One region of the Brevibacillus sp. MS2.2 genome, then DNA from elsewhere that is predicted to be linked to it. Evidence: riboswitches for the same ligand, from Rfam matches in the RefSeq annotation. Region 1 holds a riboswitch; the other holds the start of a gene.
What was found. A riboswitch is a leader RNA that binds a small molecule or an ion and turns the genes downstream of it on or off. The one in region 1 is predicted to bind cyclic di-GMP.

Region 1 (7,430 bases):
CAACACCCTCGGAAATGCTTTTTCCCATTTTACATTGCCCACCATAGTGAGCGAAAATGCTACAAGATGCTCTCACATAAGCAGCGAGCAAGCTTCGCTTTTCTGCTTCATCCTGTATATGGAATAGGGGCTCGGGAGGATATACCACCTTGTAAATACCCTCAGGATCGAGTTCACGAGCCTTCGTGATCACCTTGAACATTTCGATATATTGGTCTATCAAAAAGTTTAGATCATCAGGATTTTCAAAGACATTGAATTTGATCGATGGGTACGCTTCCGGATCACTATGTGCGACCGTAATCGTACCTTTACTTTTGGGGTTCAAGTCTGCTAGGCCAATACTCATGATATTGCTTTCCTTTGTGGGAACAAATTGCCAACCATTGATAAGCACATCTTGAATGGGGACAAAGAATGGTAACGGAAGCCCTAATATTTGCAGGCGACGACTCGGTCCGTTTTCTTTTTTAAATGCACCAAGTGCTACAGGCTGATCAGGGTCAGCAGCTAATACTGGAAGGAGTCGGTCTGTTTTTACCTCGATTCCCATGCCAATACTATACTGCGACTGAAGATTGTGACCGACATTTGGACTCTCTACTAATGTAGCTATCCCTGTTTGGGCTAAATCTGTCGTTCTGCCAATTCCTGATCGTTGCAGGATAACCGAGGAGTAGTTACCAGCAGAGACAATAATTCCCTTTTTCGCATAAACGATTTGTGTCACACCGTTTCGTACAAATTCAACCCCGACAGCAGTCAGCACTTTCTTTTTTTTGTTATTTGTAAAGAGGATTTTATTCACGGTTGTTTTTCCGAAAATGACTAACTTTCTGCCTCCAATCCCGAATTCATCTGGCTGAAACTCATTGCCCTGTGTCACGATTTGGTTATTTAAATACCCGGCTCTGGTGGAGGAACGGACAAACTTCCCATCTACTTCTTGTTGAATAAATTGTGATTGGAAAAAGGTACAATCTCGTATGCCCGTATTATAATCTTCGACAATGGGGATACCCAAAACCTGAGAGGTTGCTTCTGCTAATGTTTGGATAAGCCCGCCATTCGGAATCTGTTGCTGTCTGACAAAAATAGGGCCTTTTGTACCGCGTTCTTTTGGGCTTTGTGTATCTCCCGAATAGGATTCGTTTTTCTTGAATAAGGAGCGGATATTATCGTAGCTCCATTGATCTCCGACGAGTTTTGCCCATTGATTATAAAGCTCGCGGCTTCCGCGGACAGCATACATAAAATTATGTTCGGAGCTTCCACCAATTACTCTCCCACTCCATAGCGGAAGCTGGCGTCCAATCGCTTGTTCGATTTTTGAGACGGCTATGAAGGATAGCTTGTTATCATCTGCCATATTCACTGCTGCCTCAAGAGAAGCGCTCAGGTTGGGCATATTTGTACCTGCTTCCAGAACAAGTACAGAAGTCTTCTTGTCATCTGTTAATTCCTTGGCGATTACCCCTCCGGCAGTTCCGGCACCAATCACGATATAATCATACTTTTCACTTGCTGAGCTTGAACTTTGTCCCAATTGTTGCACTTCCTTTTGGTGATTTTGCTAGCCCTTTTAATTTATTCATGCAGAAAGACAAGGGTTCCAGTAACAAGTGAGGCAAAAGCATTATTTGTAAGCTTTTGTGTGAATGACGTTGGAAAGACAGGAATAGAAATGTGGCTTCAATAGCTATGAGGTGTAAAATTGGGTACTTTACTCGTCAGGGTCATGCCCTGACGGTTTTTCGAATGAGCTCTATAAACTCCTCTGCTTTCTCGATGTGTGGAGCGTGCCCCACATTTTCCATGACAATCTCCTGACAGGAACCACCAGCGCGCTGATATTGTTCAAGCACGTCACGAATTTGGGAGACCATCGGCTGCGGTGGATATTCGTCTTCCCCTGGCCATCCGGGGACATAGCCAAGCTTGCCCAGCGTACCGAAATCAGCAAGCGACTGATCCGAGATAATGGCATCATCCGCACCGCGAATCCATAAAATCGGACATTTCGGCTCAATCTGGACAATACCGGACAAATTTACGTATTTGGGAGAAATCGCATTCGTAATCCCTGTCGTTCCAGGAGCAACACCGGGCCAATCGTTTACGTATTCAAAAGCACCGGGGTAAAAGCCCTCTCCCGTTCTTGTAGAGAGTATTGCGCTCACATAACGGTCTTCCTGCTCAGGGCCAACTTGGAATGGGGGCTTGAAATAAAGCTGATTCATGACATTGCGAGGACTGGAGGGGGAGTCACTACTCATATCTTTAGCGGCTATCCTTTTGACGAGCTCCGAGTTGGCGGCTCCTCCACCCGAGCCTGAGAAGCTGCTGTAGCACGGGGTGCCAGCAATATCCTTGGTTCCACCAAAGCCGTAAGGGGACATGGGGGCGATTAGAATCAGGGAGCAGACTTCCTGTGGGTGATCGATGGCAAACTGCATCACGATCCCTCCACCCAAAGACCAGCCGGCAAGATGGACAGGTGTTGGCAAGTCCAATGCCCGAATAAACGAATGAAGGTCATCCGACCAGTCTCGCAAACCGCGTGTCGCATCGATAGGCAATGCTTCACTTGCTCCATAGCCACGCATATCAGGTGCATATACACGGTACTGGTCACATAGAGCCGCAATGGTATCATCCCAGAACAAGTTGGCTGATGCATTACCGTGAATGAGGAGAAGCGGTTCTCCTTCCGGTACGCCTGCTGTCAGATAGGAAACGAGCAATCGATCGGTCTGAATCGTTTTTGTTTCGATTCGTGCATCCATCAATGATGTGCCACCTTTCATTGTATGAGATTGTAAATATCAGAATATTTTTATTATATATCTGTTCGGTTACAAAATGAGAAAAGAAAACAACCGCCTATAAAAGGCGGTTGCAGGAAGGTTACATATGGAGACCACGCATCTGTTGTTCGATTTTCTCAAAGCCGCCAGAAACCTTAACGACTTCGTCTTTTTGCTCAGAAACGAGAACAAGTACTTCTTCCAGGCTCTCTTTGTTCTTGTCGGTAATATCTGCGTTGACTTCTACTTTTGCGCCGACTTCCTGAATCATGCTGTGAACATGGACGATGAACTCTTGCAGGTTTTTCGTTTTATCCGCAAAATTTTGCATGTAGTTGTCTACATTGGTGAACATTTCTTGTACTTCGAGGATGCCTTCGCTATTTTTCTCAAAAGAAGTCTGTGACTCGGAAATCATATCCGATACGAGCTTCATTTTTTCGCGAATGGTCATCAGCAGGCTCGAGATCGACTCTGAGGATAGCTTGGAGGATTCCGCCAGCTTGCGTACTTCATCTGCTACGACAGCAAATCCTCGGCCGTGCTCGCCTGCGCGAGACGCTTCAATCGTGGCATTGAGTGCCAACAGATTGGTTTGTGCAGAAATCTCGGAAATGGTTTGAATGATTTTCCCAATCGATTCGGTTTCTTTATTGAGCTCTTGAATCAGCTGGTTCGTACCTTGGATGTCCGTGATAAATCGTTCAAAGTCATTGCCGATGTTGCCAATGCGTTTGCCGCTCTCGCTAGTGGCTTCTTTGGTCGATTCTACGTACTCATGCATCTCTGTAACAGAGCGGGTCATGTCCTCAACTTGCAGATTCGTCGAGCTCATTTCCCGACGCAGCTCGTCCGTATTGCTGGTTTGGATCGTAAAGGACTCCATAATGTCTTGCAGGGAAGCGACGGTTTCGACAGCGCGAACATTTACACCGTCCGTCACCTTGTTCAAATTCTCTTGATAGTCTTGCATAGAGGTGAGTGATTCGTTGATCTGATCCAGAACACGTTGCAACGATTCCTTCGAGGCAATCGCTTCTTGCTTTTGTTGCTCACTTTCCTCTTGCAGCTTGTTATTGAATACAGCATGCATCATGCTCGTGACAGAGACGAAGCAGAAGGTAAGCAGGAAGTACATCAGATCAAGATTGCTTGTCGAATGGAAAATCGTTTCTCTCTGTGTCAGGAAGTAGTAAGAGACAATGCCCAATGTCGATACAATCGTCAAAATATTAATGAGTCGGTCTTGATAAATCCCCATGACTGCTACAAAGAACATAATGGTCATGATATTGATCATATGCGGGTCCAGTCCAACTATGATGAACATGAAGATCCCGATTACGGCGAAGTTGAAAAACTTCATGAAGGGCGCTGCTTTTTCACGGAAGCTCGGGCGATTGGAGATGTAAGTAAAAGGTGCCAGCACGCCATACAAAATACCCAGCACCGTGAAAACGAATGTGTACGGTACGCCTAGAAAGAGGTTTAAGACTTGAACAACCGTAATAATACTGGCGAATACGATTACGACCCAATTATTTCTTCTTCTCAATAGATCAATGTTATCCATGTTTTACCCACCTACCTCGACTTTTACTTGGTTGGATGACGACGAATTGTACCAGGAATATTTCGGATCATGCTTATTGTCATAGACATCTTTTAGATGGAAGAGGGTCGGAATGGCATCAGCCCCTTTGTAAAAGACGATTTCTTTGGTCTGAATCGCCTTTACATGATACTTCTTGTTGATGAACGTAAAAAAAGTCGGATCTGCTACCCCGATTGCGTGGGTATATCCATGCTTTTCAGCGTAATCTATCATCAAGCAAATTCCTTTTTGCCCTAGTTGTCCACGGTATTTCGGCAAAACAGCGAGACTGTCTACCTCCATTACTTTCATGTCTTCTGTAACAACATCCTGAAAAAGTGATTTCATATAAGCACTTGATTTGGAAAAGGGCGTCATTTCAAATGTTCCACCTGCTTCACCATCTTCGGCAATTAAGAGGAACAGAGCCGAGCCTTCTTTCGCGTACTCCATTTCGAAGCCCATGCTTGTCCATACTGTTTCTTTGATCTCATGAAATTTTGCTAACTCTTGTACGGTTTCTACTTGTTTGTACATAACTTGTCCACTCCATCATTTTCTCTGATTGAACCATGTTGTGTATGTTTGACGTCTCAAAAGTTATGTTTTTCCATCCGTTACGAAAATGAAAGTGCTTTCATCCTCCTTTCAAAAATGTAAACACCAAAAAAGGCCGTTCCATCGAAATGGAACAACCGAAGCTACCAACATCAAAAAATGGTCTCAAGATGATGGCAACCCGGCTATCATGGTCAAAGACTGTAGACCCGTGGTTTTGCGTCGCCACCTTTCGATGACTTTGCCTTTTGCATTTATTAGCAAAATTTGTAAAAACGTGTCGAATTTTGCTAGACATAATCATGCAAAATATAAGCCAAAAGATATATCTTTGTCAAGTTTTGGTAGGGAAAAGAAACTAATTGTTCATAAAGTATGAACGTACGAAAAAACCAGTTGCTGTTTCAACTGGTTTTTCATTTTAGGGACTTTAGGTTATGGTTTGCAGAATGTCTAGAACTTCAGTAGGCTCCATTCTCTTTTTGTAATCTGGATCTAAGCATGCTGACCGGATTACGCCCTGGTTGTTGAGGATATAAGTAGCAGGAATGGGGAGCGTCCAGGAATCGTCACTGTTAAAATGTTTGAGATCAATATCCAATGATCGGTAAGTATCCTGTAAATAATCAGGCAGTCTGAATCTGAGTTTATATTTTTCTGCCACCTGGTTATTGGTATCGCATAACAAGGGGAAGCTCAGTCCGTTTTTCTCTTGCATAGTAAGAGAGTGTGCAGGAGATTGTGGACTAATGGCAAGCAATTGGGCACCCAGAGAGGTTATCGTATCGATCTGTTTTTGGTATGCTTGCAGCTCCAAATTGCAGTAGGGGCACCATGATCCACGGAAAAATGTGAGGACGACGGGACCTTTTACGACTTCTTCCGACAGGATAAAGGTCTTGCCAGTGTGGTCGTTCAACGTAAAATCAGGCGCAATCGAACCAATCGGCAAGCCCTTTGCCTGCCCAGAGGTCCGCAGCTCCTCGAGTGATCTTGTAAATGCATCCGTTACTTCACGAGTGAGGAAGTCTGCTATTTGAATGGTTGTATGATCTAGCTCTTCGCGCAGGCTCTGAAAATGTGGTTTATTCATATGTCGTTCCCCTCTTTTTCGAAAGAATAGTAGAAGCCATAGCTTTACGATATCTTTCTTTTGGAGGGAAAGATGTAATCTGAATTACATTTTCTTCAAAATTTTGTCCCGATGAATGGAAATGGATTTAAAGCCTGTTTGAATCAGTTCTTCTCTTGCTAAAGCACGTAATGCTACCGTCACAGCTTCCCTGGATGCCCCGACAAAGTGGGCGAGTTCTTGATGGGAAAGAGATAAATCAATTTTTTGAAACGCCGAACTGCTGGGATTGCCAAATTGATCGGCAAGCTTTACTAACGTGGAAAGAATGCGATCTTGTAAAGGGAGAAGGGCAAGATTTTCGGCTGCCTGGCTGATCGAAACCATTCTATCGCTAATGAGCTTCATGATCTTCATCATCAGTTGAGGATGTTCGATTATGTAGCTCTCAAATTTTGCTTTGCTCATTTTACAAATGAGGCAGTCTTCGATGGTTTCTATATACATCTCCCTCGTACCTAATGAGAGCAAATCCATTTCTCCAAACACATTGCCTTCCCCGAGGATATCAAATGTGAACTGCCGCCCATCCCGATTTACTTTATATAAACGTACTTTCCCCTGTTTGATGAAGTAGAAGCCCTCTGAAAAAGTTTCTGGTGTTTGAATGCACGTATTTTGGGGGAAAGGGGTTAGAGAGGTTAATTGATCAATTAAGCGCAAACTTTCCTCGGATAATGAATTCAACAAATAAAATTGGGATAAATATGTGATTCGGTTCATCATTTCTGTTCGGTTTGGGTCTTCAGGATCGTTCTTTTCGCTTTAGTGACAATTCTTTTCGTTTCCTTTGTATCAGAGATTCTTAGCCACTCGTCACAAAGCTGCGTTACCCAGTCTGGTTGTGATTTACTCGCATCGTTCAACCAATTCCCTACAGAATCTTGAACATATTTAGATGCATCTGATTTCACTTGCGTGAGTAAAGGCAGGCAGCGAGCAGGCTCATTTTTCAATGCGTCAATATGCTTACACCAGACCCCTCGTGGGCGTGTGGCTTCTACCGCAAAGCGGCGATCAACAGCCTGCCACTCAGTCAAATTGACGCTTTCTAATTCTCCAGCATGAAGGAGTGCTAATACATTTTCAGGGATGAGCGAGGCTTTTCTTGCTCCTTTTCTCGTGCGCACCGAATCAGGCATTTTCAACGAACTCCTTTTCGCAATAATGGTAAAAGTATACATAAAAATCACCGGTAACAAAAATTTTCCAACTATCCGATAACTAGAAGGAATAGGAGGGGATTTTGATGAAGGAAGTAAAAGTGATTCAATTTTACTTTTCCGGAGGCGGTGAAATGATTAGCATCGAGACGACGGAACCGGAAGAGATCATTCAA
Region 2 (7,430 bases), on a different contig from region 1:
GACTGGAAATACACTTCTTCCCCACTACAGCCACTCCCCTCTACTCCTCAAACCTCACTATTTCCAAATTGGTTTTCTTGACCTTCACCAAATACAACAAATAGATCAAGCCAACAAAGGTCCAGAGCAAGCCGAGCATCATGGACGTTGCTTCCAGGTTGACCCACAAAAAGGCGATGAACGTTGTCCCGATGAGTGGAGACAACACGAAGCCCCACCAATCCTTGATATGCTTGTTCTTTTGTTTGCGGAAATAGTACGCTATTACACTGATGTTTACAAAGCTAAAGGCGATCAGCGCACCGAAGTTAATAAAGGACGTGGCGGTTAGCAAATCCATGTACAGAGCGAACAGCATCAACACTCCGACCAGCAAGACGTTAAGCAATGGAGTTCTCAGCTTCGGATGAACATAACCGAACCAGCGTTGCGGCAAAAATCCATCTCTCCCCATTGCGTACAATAAGCGCGTTACGCTCGTGACAGATACGAGCCCGGATGCCAGTGTCGAAGACAACGCTGCCGCTAAAAACACCAATTGAAAGATCGTCCCACCAATAAACAAAGCAATCTCCGCAGAGGCTGCTTCTGGATCAGACAATACCGAAACATCAGGAAATAATGATTGCATGAAATAAGATGCTGTAATAAATAACGCTCCTCCTGCGAGTGCTACGAGCATAATCCCGCGAGGAATCGTCTTTTTCGCATCGACGGTCTCCTCCGTTAGCGTGGTTACGGCATCAAAGCCAAGGAAGGAAAAGCAAAGAATCGACGCACCTGAAAGCAGGGCAATGACAGACATATCCGGTGACACAAATGGCCGCAGGTTGAATACTTGCCCAAGCCCGTCACCTTGCATAAGGCCACGGATTGCCAATCCCGCAAACAACACGACGACCACGACTTGAAACAGTACCAGAAACGAGTTAACGGATGCGGTTACCGTTACGCGAAATACGTTTAACCCCGTCACCAATACAATGAAGCCAATAATCCACCACGCTGTCGACACGTCAGGAAACACAGATGATAGGTATACTCCCGTCAACAAGGCGTTAATCATCGGTAAAAACAAATAATCCAGCAAAGACGCCCAGCCTACCAAAAATCCTGCATAGGGATGAATCGTTTGTTGCGTATACGTATACGCGGTCCCTGCTGAAGGGAATAGCCGTACCATCTTTCCGTAGCTTGCCGCCGTAAACAGGATCGCAAGAAGTGTGACTGCATAAGCAGCAGGAACGTGCCCCCCCGTTTCTCCAGAAACAATGCCAAAGGTGTCAAAAACGGCCATCGGGGCCATGTAGCCCAGTCCAATTACGACAATATGCCGCAACTTCAAACTACGTGTTAGTTCTGCTCTCCCGTTCACTACCTGTCCCCCTTTATGTAACAGAATAATTATACACGTTGATTTATAATCACGAAAGAAAAAAGCGCTACTGCACACGGGTTCTCCATGCACAGCAGCGCTTGATTTCTATAAGTAATTCCTAGGCTTTTGGCAGTTCAAAGGAACTCTTCAACGATACAATCCGGTTGAATACGAGCTTATCATCTGTCGTATGCTTCGGATCGACATTGAAATAGCCATGACGGAAAAATTGATACTTGTCTTGTGGCTTGGTTTCTTTCATATTTGGCTCCACATAGCCTTGCAGCACTTCCAACGAATTCGGGTTAACGTTGTCGAGGAAAGTACCCTCTGCGTCTTCCTCATCCATAATCAATGGCTCGTACAAACGGAATTCAGCAGGAACCGCATTGGTTGCATCTACCCAGTGAATTGTACCTTTTACCTTACGACCTGTAAAACCGCTGCCGCTCTTCGTCTCAGGGTCATACGTGCAATGAATCTCGATCACGTTGCCATCTGCATCCTTCACAACGTCATTGCATTTAATGAAGTACGCGTGCTTCAGACGCACTTCATTTCCCGGGAACAGGCGGAAATACTTGCTCGGCGGGTTTTCCATGAAGTCGTCCTGCTCAATGTAGATTTCGCGGGAGAACGGAATTTCACGATTGCCCATTTCCGGGTTCTCTGGATTGATCTCCGCTTCGAGCATCTCGACTTGTCCTTCCGGATAATTCGTGATGACGACCTTCAACGGATTCAAAACAGCCATCGTACGTGGCGCCTTCAGCTTCAGGTCCTCACGGATGAAATACTCCAGCATTTTTTCGTCAACCGTGCTGTTAGCGCGCGCTACCCCTACTTCACGAGCGAATGTACGAATTGCTTCCGGTGTATAGCCACGACGACGGAAGCCTGCGATGGTTGGCATACGCGGGTCATCCCAGCCGTCTACTACATTCTCATCGACAAGCTGTTTCAGCTTGCGTTTACTCATAACGGTGTTGGTCAGATTCAAGCGAGCAAATTCGTACTGGCGTGGTACCTTCTCCATTTCGCACTCGCGGACTACCCAGTCATACAACGGACGATGATCTTCGAATTCCAGTGAGCACAGGGAGTGTGTCACGCCCTCAATGGCATCCTCCAACGGATGAGCGAAGTCGTACATCGGATAGATGCACCATTTGTCGCCCGTGTTGTGATGCGTTGCATGGGAGATCCGATACAGAACCGGATCACGCATGTTGAAGTTCTGAGAAGCCATATCGATTTTCGCACGCAGCACCTTTTCTCCGTCCTTGAATTCCCCTTGGCGCATCCGTGCAAACAGGTCCAGGTTTTCCTCCACAGATCGGTTGCGGAACGGACTATCTGTGCCAGGCTCTGTCCATGTCCCACGCATTTTACGCATTTCTTCGGGAGACAGATCGTCTACATAAGCCAGACCTTTTTTAATCAACAGTACCGCCCGGTTGTACATCTCTTCAAAGTAATCAGATGCAAAAAACAGCCCGTCCCATTCGAAGCCAAGCCATTGAACGTCCCTTTTGATGGCCTCTACGTATTCGATGTCTTCCTTTACCGGGTTGGTATCGTCAAATCGAAGGTTGGCCTTGCCAGAAAATTCACGTGCCAACTCAAAGTTGAGGCAGATTGCTTTTGCATGTCCAATATGAAGATACCCGTTCGGTTCTGGGGGAAAGCGGGTAATGATTTCCTTTACTTTGCCCTCTTGCAAGTCATCAATCATGATATTGCGGATAAAATTGGATGCCGCTACCTTGTTTTCCAATGAAATCAACCTTTCACTTCACCTTTACATTCCATAATACTGATTCTCTACCCAGAGTTCAACAAAATCGGGTCGTTGACCGACCCGCTCACGTCTTCCATTGCTGCCTCGTTTGCCATTGTGACCTGCAATACAGATGAATGACAGAATCAATGGCAACGCGCTGCTCCGTGATCCCACGAATCGTTTCGAGATGCTTCGGGGAAATCAGATGCAGCAAAGGCTGTTCAACATGATTGAAACGTTGGAAGGCTTCCGCAGCAATCCGATCCCACTGCGGGTAATATCGAAGCAAGTCATCGGGCATTACGCGGGAGCGTTCCGTGTCGGACTCGGGCAAACAATCAAAAGGTTCATCCAGATTTAACGTTCCATAATCATCAGTCAACTCTTCACCCGGCTGAATATCCCGTGCAGCCAATTCCATATCATACATGGTCGGCACGCAATTCGCATGAAAGCTGTGGTTCACGTACCTTGCCTTATCCCAACAAAGAATGTACTTTCCGAACTGGTTCTTGAACGAATATTTTTGTACGTCCTGTTTTCGTAATGAATCAAGTCTTTCCACAAATCCCGGGTCCAATACCTGGTCCAAATTATCCTGTGCCCATACAATCGTTCCTTTTGGGATAAACCTTGTCGCAAACACACCGTACCCGATCTCATCGTTGATATAGCGCAATTCTGTATCGGGATGCATCATGGTCTTTGTTTCACTCCTTGGCGAATGTGCCTTTTTATCATCATAAGCAGTTCAGCCCCAGGAGGTGTGTGAATGTCTGCGAAAAACAACCTTCCTCATAGCATTCCTGACTATTTTTCTGGATGAAAATAATTTTTCTTATTTACCACAAATGGTAAATAGTCTATATTATTGGCAAACGGAGTTTTAGGAACATTTTCCCACAACGATCGAATCAGTTTATGTGTCAATTTTCTACTTTAACCATTGATATCGAAACGGCATACCCGGGGAAATCCGGCGACGCAAAGCTATAGGGGCTACCTCCGTAACAGCGGACACGCTTGCCAGCTACCGAAGTATTGATGTAGGACGAGACCAATGATCCTATATCATTGGTCTTTTTTTGCGCTCACAATGTCTATTTTTGTCTATTTTTGTATGATTGTGTATTTTTAACTTTTAAAGGAGGTGAGGCAACAGCGGATAGCCGGTTTAATGAAAACATTATTTTATTCATCATGAAGGAGGTTTCATAGGAATGTCATTCTGGAAGAAACTCTCGACCGTCGCGCTGACTGCTGTCATCGGGCTATCAACATTCTCTGGGGTACAAGCTGCTAACCGTCCAACATCGATGTCACCGAACGCAATGGTGACGACTCCTCACTATCTGGCTACGGCTGCGGCCCTAAAAACATTGGAAGACGGTGGAAATGCAGTAGATGCTGCTATTACAGCCGCTTCCACATTAGCTGTCGTCTATCCTCATTACACATCCATTGGTGGAGATAACTTCTGGCTCATCTACAATGCCAAAACCAAAGAGCTGAAGGCGCTGAACGGCAGTGGTCGCGCAGGCGAAAAGGCAACCATCGACTATTACAAAAACAAAGGCTACGAAAAAATCCCGTCCCGCGGTTATGAATCGGCAAACACTGTCCCTGGTGTCGTCTCCGGCTGGTGGGAGGCGTACAACTACGCCCATAAAAGCATGGGCAACAGTAAGCTTCAATGGAACAGACTGCTGGAGCCTGCCATTGGATACGCAGAGAATGGATATCCAGTCACCCCTAACCAAGTATATTGGACGAAATACGCGACAGATCCAACTGACAATGACTTGAAAAACCTTCAACGTTTTGATGGATTCCGTAAAACATTCCTGAAGCCAAACGGCGATCCTTATGCAGCAGGCGAAATTCTCAAACAAAAGGATCTTGCCAATACTTTGCGAATCATTGCAAAAAAAGGCGCTGACGGTTTTTATAAAGGAGAAGTTGCTAAAAAAATCGTAGCAGACATGCAAGCCAACGGTGGATTGCTCACGTTGAAAGATTTTGAGAAGCACACCTCCACTTGGGCAGATCCAATTTCGGTAGACTACCGCGGTTACAAAGCGTACAATGTTCCGCCTAACTCCCAAGGCATGGCATCGCTCTCTATTCTTAATGTTTTGAATAACTTTGACCTCAAGAGCATGGGTGAAGGAACACCCGATTACTATCACACGATTGTAGAAGCTACCAAACAGTCTTTTGCTGACCGCGACAAATGGCTGACTGACCCTGCCTTTGTGGATATCCCTGTGGATGAACTGTTGTCCAAGCAGCACGGGAAAGATTTAGCTGCGCGCATTGATATGAAGCAAGCCGCCAAATCCGTAGAACCGCTTGATCCAAAAGGAGATACAACCTGGTTCGGGATCGTCGACAAAGATGGAAATGCAGTGTCCATCATTCAGAGTCACTATTTTGACTGGGGTTCCGGCATCGTAGCGAAAGATACGGGCATCCTTATGCAAAACCGCGGAAGCTATTTCTCTTTGGACCCTAAACACATCAATCACTTGGAACCAGGAAAACGCACCTTCCACACAATTAACCCAGCTATGCTCTTTAAAGGGGACAAGCCTTATCTTCTCTACGGAACACAAGGGGGAGAAGGACAGCCGCAAACGCAAGCCGCTCTCGTCACGCGTATCATCGACTTTGGTTTCAGCGTGCAAGACGCAATCGAAGCGCCGAGATGGCTGCATGGACGCAACTGGGGATCTTCTTCCAACAATCTAAAGGTGGAAAGCCGCATCCCTCAAGAAGTCCTGGACGAGTTGATTAAACGTGGGCATCCAGTAGAAAAGCTGGAAGCAGCCTATACCGATACGATGGGACAGTCCGGCGCAATCCTGATTGACCCGCAAACCAATGTAAAATTTGGCGGTGCTGACCCTCGCGGTGAAGGCGCTGCAATGGGATATTGATATTTTGTCAGACTGCTGAGTAAATCTCAGCAGTCTACCTGTTTCTATTTCGCAATCACGGATTAGGAGTGGAAAAACCCTATGTTTTTGTTCAACAAGCTCAGGAACAAAATGATTCTTTGGTTTCTCGTCGTGGCCGTCATTCCACTTACTGCCGTTTCGTTGTTTATCACGAGCAGCTTTTCATCCATTCTGATTGATAAACAAAAATCATCCTATGTTGACCTTACTTCCAGTACAGCCATAGCTATGGATCAATATCTGGATCGGCGTATGACAGAAATTCAGATTTTAGCCCGTACCGCGGATATTCAATCCGATGATGCAGCGGCAAAAAATGAATTCATCCGCAAGTTTACCGAGGAAATGAAACTGTATGACGGAAATACGTTTATCGCAAGCGATGGAAAAGTAACGGCTGATACGTTCCCCAAAAGCGTTGGAATCAATCTTGCCGAGCGCCAATTCTTCAAAGACGGTATGCAGGACAAGTCCAGCTTCTCCGATGTTCTTGTTGCGAAAACAACCGGCAATCGCTCTATCATCGTCGCTTCCCCTGTAAAAGCGAAAAACAATGAGAAGCTTGGTGTTTTGACCGGGCTCGTCAATGTAGATGACTTCACAGCTACATTTCTCAAAGATTTGAAAGTAGGCAACGATGGTTATCCGATTCTCGTTGATAACAAGGACCAGATTCAGTACCATCCTACCGAGGATCTGATCGGAAAACCGCTTGAGGAATCCGCTCTGCCGCAACCATTACAGGAAATCCTTACATCAGGAAAAACAGAAAAGGGCTCATACAGCTACTCGGACAACGGCAAGGAATACGTTGTCACCTATTCCCCCATTCCCAAGACCAACTTTGGTTTGTATCTGCATATCCCTGTCGAATCCATAACGTCTGCGGTTTCATCCGTTACCACCATGGTTACGATCATTGTCATCGCTGTTGTTGCTGTTGTGATCGCAATCGCATACGCTGTTTCCCTGCAAATCTCACGCCCTATTGCGGCAGTTGCCTCTGTGGCTAATCGCATTTCCGAGGGTGAACTGACTGTACAACCCTTGCAAATTCGAACCAGGGATGAGGTTGGACAGCTATCCCAATCCGTAAACACAATGGTGCTCAACCTGCGAACGATTATTCAACAAGTAAATGATACAGCTTCAGATCTTGCTTCTTCAGCAGAGGAATTGTCGGTCAACGCCGACCATACGAGCAAGGCTACCGAGCAAATTGCAATCACGATTCAGGAAGTAGCGTACGGTGCGGAAAAGCAAGTGAAGAGTGTAGAGGATAGTGTCACCGCAATTCAAGGCGTATCGA

Region 2: another riboswitch for cyclic di-GMP. It lies ahead of ggt (gamma-glutamyltransferase); the one in region 1 lies ahead of HP568_RS27290 (GNAT family N-acetyltransferase).

The regions. Positions count from the first base shown of each region.
Region 1 is NZ_JABSUZ010000050.1:14,053-21,482, reverse strand. Features, by position in the region: gene HP568_RS27305 (GMC family oxidoreductase) at 1-1,546, opposite strand, end outside; gene HP568_RS27300 (alpha/beta hydrolase) at 1,737-2,786, opposite strand; gene HP568_RS27295 (methyl-accepting chemotaxis protein) at 2,908-4,380, opposite strand; gene HP568_RS27290 (GNAT family N-acetyltransferase) at 4,384-4,938, opposite strand; cyclic di-GMP riboswitch class I at 5,132-5,215, opposite strand; gene HP568_RS27285 (peroxiredoxin-like family protein) at 5,390-6,052, opposite strand; gene HP568_RS27280 (Crp/Fnr family transcriptional regulator) at 6,137-6,814, opposite strand; partial or broken gene HP568_RS27275 (DNA alkylation repair protein) at 6,814-7,131, opposite strand; gene HP568_RS27270 (hypothetical protein) at 7,341-7,430, shown strand, end outside.
Region 2 is NZ_JABSUZ010000001.1:181,766-189,195, forward strand. Features, by position in the region: gene HP568_RS00780 (APC family permease) at 41-1,375, opposite strand; gene HP568_RS00785 (glutamine--tRNA ligase/YqeY domain fusion protein) at 1,497-3,164, opposite strand; gene HP568_RS00790 (SET domain-containing protein) at 3,244-3,861, opposite strand; cyclic di-GMP riboswitch class I at 4,111-4,199, shown strand; gene ggt (gamma-glutamyltransferase) at 4,382-6,100, shown strand; gene HP568_RS00800 (methyl-accepting chemotaxis protein) at 6,182-7,430, shown strand, end outside.